2 linked regions of the Accumulibacter sp. genome follow. The protein of the gene in region 1 interacts with the protein of each later gene in a pairwise test. Links are inferred from orthologs where the notes say so. Each region holds a gene or a part of one and is shown in the gene's direction. Other genes may lie near its edges.

Region 1 (3,175 bases):
CCCGGATCACCGACCCGGCCCCCGGGTGGGATTACCTCTGGAAAGAGGTGCTGATCGACATCACGGTCATCGGCATCCTCTTTGCGCTGATGACGGCCTATTTCATCTGGCGCTATCGACGGGTTCCAAGCGGACCACAGGTGGGCAGCGCGCCGAAGCTCTCGCCCGCGGCGGCGGTCGGCTGGGTGGTCATCCCGGCCTTCGTCTTCCTTGCCGACGACCTCTTCCTCGCTGCCAACGGCTGGGTGCTGTGGAACAAGTACCGCGACGTGCCGGCGGATCGTCTCGAGATCCACCTCGAGTCGGGGATGTACAGCTGGGACTACACTTATCCGAACGGCGTGCAGACGCAGAACGAGCTGATCGTTCCCGCCGGCAAGCCGATCCTGCTGCGCATGACGAGTCGCGACACGCTGCACAGCCATTTCATACCGGACTTCCGGGTGAAGGAGGACTCGATGCCGGGCCGCACGACCTTTCTCTGGTTCCTGCCGCGAGAGGCCGGCAAGGAACACATCGTGACCTGCGCCGAATACTGTGGTGTCATGCACTCGTACATGGCTGGTCGAGTGATCGTGAAGACGCCGGAAGAGTTCAAGCAATGGTATGAAGCGGGCGGGGCTGCTGCCAAGAAGAGTAGTTGAGTGACGGGAGGAAGTTGGACATGAACCTGAAGGAATGGATCTTCACCACCGACCACAAGCGCGTGGGCGTGCTTTATCTGATCGGCTCCATGGCTGCTTTCATCGTTGCCGGCATCATGGCGATGTTGATGCGGATCGAGTTGTCGACACTGGGGCCGACGATCACCAGCAATCCGTCGAGCTACAACGTCTGGCTCTACGCGCACGGTGCGGTGATGATCCTTGGCTTCCAGATTCCGGCGTTGACCGGATTCTTCGCCAACTATTGCATTCCGCTGATGATCGGGGCCAAGGATGTCGCGTTTCCCCGCGTCAATGCCCTGTCGGTGTGGTTGTTCTACGTCGGCATCATTCTCGCACTGCTAACCTTCTTCATCCCGGATCCGCCGGACGTCATGTGGACCGGCTATCCGCCCTACTCGACGATCACCGCCGGCAACACCGCGCTCTATTCCTTCACGGTGCTGATTCTCGGCTTCGCGTCGATCATCGGTGGCGTCAACTTCCTGACCACCATCGCCTACATGCGCGCACCGGGGCTGACCTGGAACAAGCTCAACATCTTCGTCTGGTGCACCCTCGGTGCCTTCGTTCTGCAGCTCATCTTCGTTCCCGTTCTGGGGACGGCGGTGACGCTGATCAGCATGGACAAATATCTTGGAACAGCCTTCTTCGACCCGACGCGCGGTGGCGACGTCCTCACTTACCAGAACCTCTTCTGGTTCTATTCGCACCCGGCTGTCTACGTCATCTTCCTGCCCTTCTTTGGCGTCCTGTTCGAGATCGTCGCCACCTTCGCCAAGAACCGGGTGTTCAACTACCACGCGGTGGTCTATGGCGGCATCGGCGGCATCATCCTGCTGTCAGGCGTCGTATGGGTCCACCACCTGTACGTGTCCGGCATGATCGACTGGATCCGCATCGGCCAGATGGTCACCACGCTGATGATCTCGGTGCCTGTCGGCCTGATGCTGATCGGCCTGGTGGGAACGCTGTACAAGGGGTCGATCACCTTCGAGACGCCGATGCTCTACGCGCTGGGCGTGCTGTTCCTCTTCCTGATCGGCGGCCTGACCGGGATCCCTCTGGCGCTGCCCTCGCTGACGCTGCACCTGTCCGAAACCTACTACGTGGTCGGACACTTCCACTACGTCATGGCGGTTGCCGGAACCTTCTCGATCTTCGCCGGCGTCTATTACTGGTTTCCCAAGATCACCGGCCGCATGTACAACGAGTTCTGGGGCAAACTGGGTTTCTGGATCACCTTTGTCGGTACCAACATCGTCTTCTGGACGATGATGGACATCGGCGTCAAGGGAATGCCACGTCGCTACTATGACTATTCGCACTTTTCGCAGTTCGAGCATGCGCATCAGCTGATGACCCTTGGTGCAGCCATTGTTGGTGTCGGCTTTGCCATCGCCCTGGTGAACTGGATCGTCGGTGCCATGAAGGGCCCTCCGGCCGGCGATAATCCATGGCAGTCGATGTCGCTCGAATGGACAACGGTGTCGCCGCCGCCGCATGGCAACTGGCCGTCGCCGCCGAGCGTCAGCGCGGAATGGACGCCGTACGCCTACGACAGGCGCTGACTTGCGCGCGTGGATCGGGCGCCTGCGGGCGCCCTTTTTCTTGCCATCGTCGCCGGGTCGCCCGGGATGAGCAGGCGCTTCTGGTTGGCCATCGCGGCAGCCGGGTTCCTCCTCGTGCTGCTTGCTGCGAGCCTCATCTGGCGGGCACTGGTGGTCGAGCGCGCGGCGTCCCTGGACCCGACGCAGATGCGTCTGCAGTCAGCCACGTTGCTCGATGACGATCGGCCGCTGCCCGCCTTCGAACTCGTTCGTGAAGGCGGCCACTTTGCCAACCGCGATCTCATCGGTCGGTGGACGCTGCTGTTCTTTGGCTACACCTTTTGCCCGGACATCTGTCCGACCGCCCTCGCCCTGCTGAAGGAGCTCAAGAGCAGGCTTAGCGAACGGGCGCTGCTCGTGCCGCAGGTACTCATGGTTTCGGTGGATCCGCGTGATGACCCGCAGACGCTGCGTCGCTACACGGGCACCTTCGATCCGGATTTCATTGGCGCCACTGCTGACGACGCCGGATTGGCGCCTCTGGTGCAGCATCTCGGCGTCTACTATTTGCGACACGACAAGGACGGAAAGACGGACTACGCGGTGGACCATTCGGCGGCGATCTACCTGATCGATCCGCGCGGGCGGCTGAAGGCCGTTTTTCCGGCACCGCAGAGCTTGCCGGTGATGTTGCAGGATTACCTGGCACTGGTGCCGTGAAGGCGGGTAAGGAAGTGCCGAGGATCAGGCCGAGATGCTGCTCGGCGCCAGCGCGCCAACGACGCGAATGATTGACCATCTCGATTGCATGAAAGCCCATGAAAGCCACGACCTTTTTCCGCTTGCAACCGACTCTTCGCCGTCTGGGCGCCTTCGTCGCTCTGACCAAGCCGCGTGTGGTTTCGCTGATCGTGTTTTGTGCCGTCATCGGCATGTTCCTGGCCTCGCCGGGGCCAGTGC
Region 2 (3,239 bases), 930 kb from region 1 along the record:
CGCGAACCCGACGCCAAGCCGTGGCGCGGTGCGGTCTGCGGGTAGAGGACGAGCAGGCGGTTGCTCTCGGCCCAGCGGTTGTAGCCGGCGCCGTCGACGAAGCGTCGCCCGATCTGCGCCGTACTCTGGCGGCAGCCATGAAAGGCGACATGGACGCGGCAGGGGGATTCCCGGCAGGCGGCCGGAACGTAGAGATAGGCTTCGTCGGCGAGACCGGAGTCGATCGCCGGACCGGCTGCGAAGGGGCGCTGGTCGAACGCCAGCATCTCGCCACGATCGTCGGCCGCCGGGGGCTGCAACGGGCCGAGCATGTGGCCGAGCATTTCCCCGGCTGGATCGAGGTCGCCGCAGCGGTTGATGAAGGGCGATGCCGTGCTGCCGCAGCCGGCGGCTTGCGGGTCAGCGACCGAAATCATCGCGTGTGCTGCCTCGGGCACGCGCACGAAACGGATCGCCGCTGGCGGCAGCCACTCGCCGTAAAAGGCGGCGAGTCGGTCGACGACCGCGCTTGTCACCTTGTCGTCCTGGCCGCCGGAAAGCAGCCACACCCGGTCATCGCGCAGATGATCCAGCGGGTCGATTCGTCCGCCGCGTGCGTGTGCCTCGGCGCGGGCGCGCAGCTCGCCGACCGGCGGCAGCGGCGCCCACCAGGAAGGTGACATGCAGCGCGTCAGCGCCCGCCAGATGGAATCGTCAGCGCAATCGTAGGGGCCGCCGGCGAGGACACCGGCGCCGCGCACCAGGCGCGAATGCGCCACCTGGAACTGGACCGCCATGTAGCCGCCGGAAGAAATCCCCGACACGGTCAGTTGCGACAGATCTGCCGCCAGTGCCGGCAGGGGTGGTGCGGCGAGGCCGCTGCGGACACTGGCGACGACGGCGAGGACGAGCAAGGCAGCGAAGCCGCGCCACGAGCCGGGGTGCGTTTTCATCGAGCTGATTTCCTGGAAGAGTGGCGCAAGCGGCAGCGGCCATGCTAGCAGATTCTGCCTGGGGCCGGGCTCGCCGCTGCCCCGGCAGTGGGGTCGATCGGCCAGCCTTGTTGCCGGGCTGGCGCACCTTTACACTGTGCCCTCGCTCACTCTCGGCCGCGCCGGGCGCGGATCGCCATGCCGAATTCTGCCGTTGCCGTGGACTCGAAACTGCCACGAGTCGGGACCACGATCTTCACCGTCATGTCGCGGCTTGCCGCCGATTGCGGCGCGATCAACCTGTCGCAGGGTTTCCCGGATTTCCAGGCCGACGAAGCGCTCTTCGATGCAACCAGCCGCGCGATGCGCGCCGGCCGAAACCAGTATCCGCCGATGGCCGGCATCGTCGAACTGCGTACGGCAATCGCCGGCAAGGTGCGCACGCTCTACGGCACCGATTACGATGTCGAGGACGAGATCACCGTCACCGCTGGCGCGACCCAGGCGATCTTCACGGCCATTGCCGCCTTCGTGCGCGCCGGCGACGAGGTCGTCGTCCTCGATCCGGTCTATGACAGTTACGTGCCGGCGATCGAGACGGTCGGCGGCCTGGCGGTTTTCGCCAGCCTGCGCTTTCCTGACTACCGGCCGGACTGGGATCAGGTCCGCTCGCTGCTCGGGCCACGGACGCGGATGATCATCATCAACTCGCCGCACAACCCGACCGGCAGCCTGCTGCGTGGCGAAGACCTCGATCGGCTCGCCGAACTGACGCGCGGCAGCGACATCGTCGTCCTCGCCGATGAGGTGTATGAGCACATCGTCTTCGATGGGCGCCAGCACGCGAGCGTCGCCATGCACGGCGAACTCGCCGCGCGCAGCATCGTCGTCTCGTCATTCGGCAAGACCTACCACATCACCGGCTGGAAGGTCGGCTACGTCCTCGCCGCGCGGGAACTGATGGCCGAGTTTCGCAAGGTGCATCAGTTCAACGTGTTCACGGTCAATGCGCCGTGCCAGTTCGGCATCGCCGAGTACATGCAGGATGCGTCGCGCCACCTCGGGCTGGCGCGCTTCTATCAGGCGAAACGCGACTTCTTCCGCGAGCAACTGGCGGCCTCACGCTTCGAGCTGCTGCCCTGTCACGGAACCTACTTCCAGCTCGCCCGCTACGCGGCGATTTCCGACCTTCCGGACGGTGAGTTCGCCTGCTGGCTGACGCGCGAGGCCGGGGTCGCGGCGATCCCGGTTTCGGTCTTCCGCCACGACGGTGCCGATGACCGCGTCGTCCGCTTCTGCTTCGCCAAGCAGGAGGCGACGCTCGCCGCCGCCGGCGAGCGGCTGCGCCGCCTGTAGCGATTGCGATTGCAGGCGGCAGCCAGCGCCTGGATTCGGTGACGGTATACTAAATGCATCGATGCGGCACGTTGGTTGCTGCCGTTGAGCGGCGACGGTAACTTCCCGTAAATTCTCCGGGGACAATCTTTCCGGGACAGTATAGTATGCGCGCCGAACCGGCCACTCGGCGCATTGCGACGAGCGATCGATCGAGTCGGCAGGAGGCGTCGCGGCGAAAGACTGTTTGTCCATCTCGGATCGCTCTGTCTGCCGCTTGGTGATTCGAGGTCACAGCGCGGCCGCGCTGCGGTTCGTCTTCTTGCTGTCCCCAAACCGTACCAAGCCCGAAGAAAGGAGATGCGATGAGCATGCTGCAGGAGTTCAAGGAATTCGCCATGAAGGGCAACGTCATGGATCTCGCCGTCGGCGTGATCATTGGCGGTGCTTTTGGCAAGATTGTCGATTCGGTGGTTGGCGACCTGATCATGCCTTTCATCGCCTGGATCATGGGGGGCAGGCTCGATTTTTCGGGCATGTTCCTGGTTCTTGGCAAGGTGCCGGAAGGCACGGCGATGACGCTCGACGCGCTGCGCAGGGCACAGGTCCCGGTTTTCGCCTACGGCAACTTCGTCACCATCCTGGTCAACTTCATCATCCTCGCATTCATCATCTTCATCATGATCAAGCAGATGAACCGCCTCAAGCGGACGGAGCCCGAACCCGCAGCGGCGCCGGCACCGGCGGCCGCCCCCGAGACGCCCGAGGATGTGCTGCTCCTGCGCGAGATCCGCGACAGCCTCAAGAAGTAGGCACGCGTTCCCGCCGGGCTCGTTCGCCGCTGCCGCGAGCGAGTCGGTTGCGCTGGGGCTCAGTTCTCACTTGCCGAGGCCTTTGCTGGCGTCACCGGCGAGCACCAGGGTCATCCGCTCGGGATCGATGTACTTGCGGAATGCGGCGCTGGCCTGTTCGGCGCTCACCGCCATGATCCGG

Evidence for each region.
Region 2: the proteins of V5B60_RS04895 (region 1) and V5B60_RS00880 interact in binary tests that used the Escherichia coli proteins (3 or more experiments, as listed by UniProt). The link is inferred for Accumulibacter sp. from one-to-one orthologs.

What each region holds. Positions count from the first base shown.
Region 1 is NZ_JAZKUG010000001.1:1,126,896-1,130,070, reverse strand. What follows is about bases 95-2,950. They hold V5B60_RS04895 (cytochrome c oxidase subunit I), read left to right. Parts: upstream 95-664; coding sequence 665-2,236; downstream 2,237-2,950. Other genes in these bases: V5B60_RS04890 (SCO family protein), read left to right, coding at 2,303-2,935; V5B60_RS04900 (cytochrome c oxidase subunit II), read left to right, coding at 95-644. Outside these bases: more of V5B60_RS04900, read left to right, coding at 1-94; cyoE (heme o synthase), read left to right, coding at 3,034-3,175. UniProt on the Escherichia coli protein: Cytochrome bo(3) ubiquinol oxidase is the terminal enzyme in the aerobic respiratory chain of E.coli that predominates when cells are grown at high aeration.
Region 2 is NZ_JAZKUG010000001.1:193,051-196,289, reverse strand. What follows is about bases 269-3,188. They hold V5B60_RS00880 (pyridoxal phosphate-dependent aminotransferase), read left to right. Parts: upstream 269-1,109; coding sequence 1,110-2,267; downstream 2,268-3,188. Other genes in these bases: V5B60_RS00870 (M16 family metallopeptidase), read right to left, coding at 3,125-3,188; mscL (large conductance mechanosensitive channel protein MscL), read left to right, coding at 2,612-3,058; V5B60_RS00885 (extracellular catalytic domain type 2 short-chain-length polyhydroxyalkanoate depolymerase), read right to left, coding at 269-932. In the rest of the region: more of V5B60_RS00885, read right to left, coding at 1-268; more of V5B60_RS00870, read right to left, coding at 3,189-3,239. UniProt on the Escherichia coli protein: Shows aminotransferase activity with methionine and histidine as substrates, and to a lesser extent also with phenylalanine.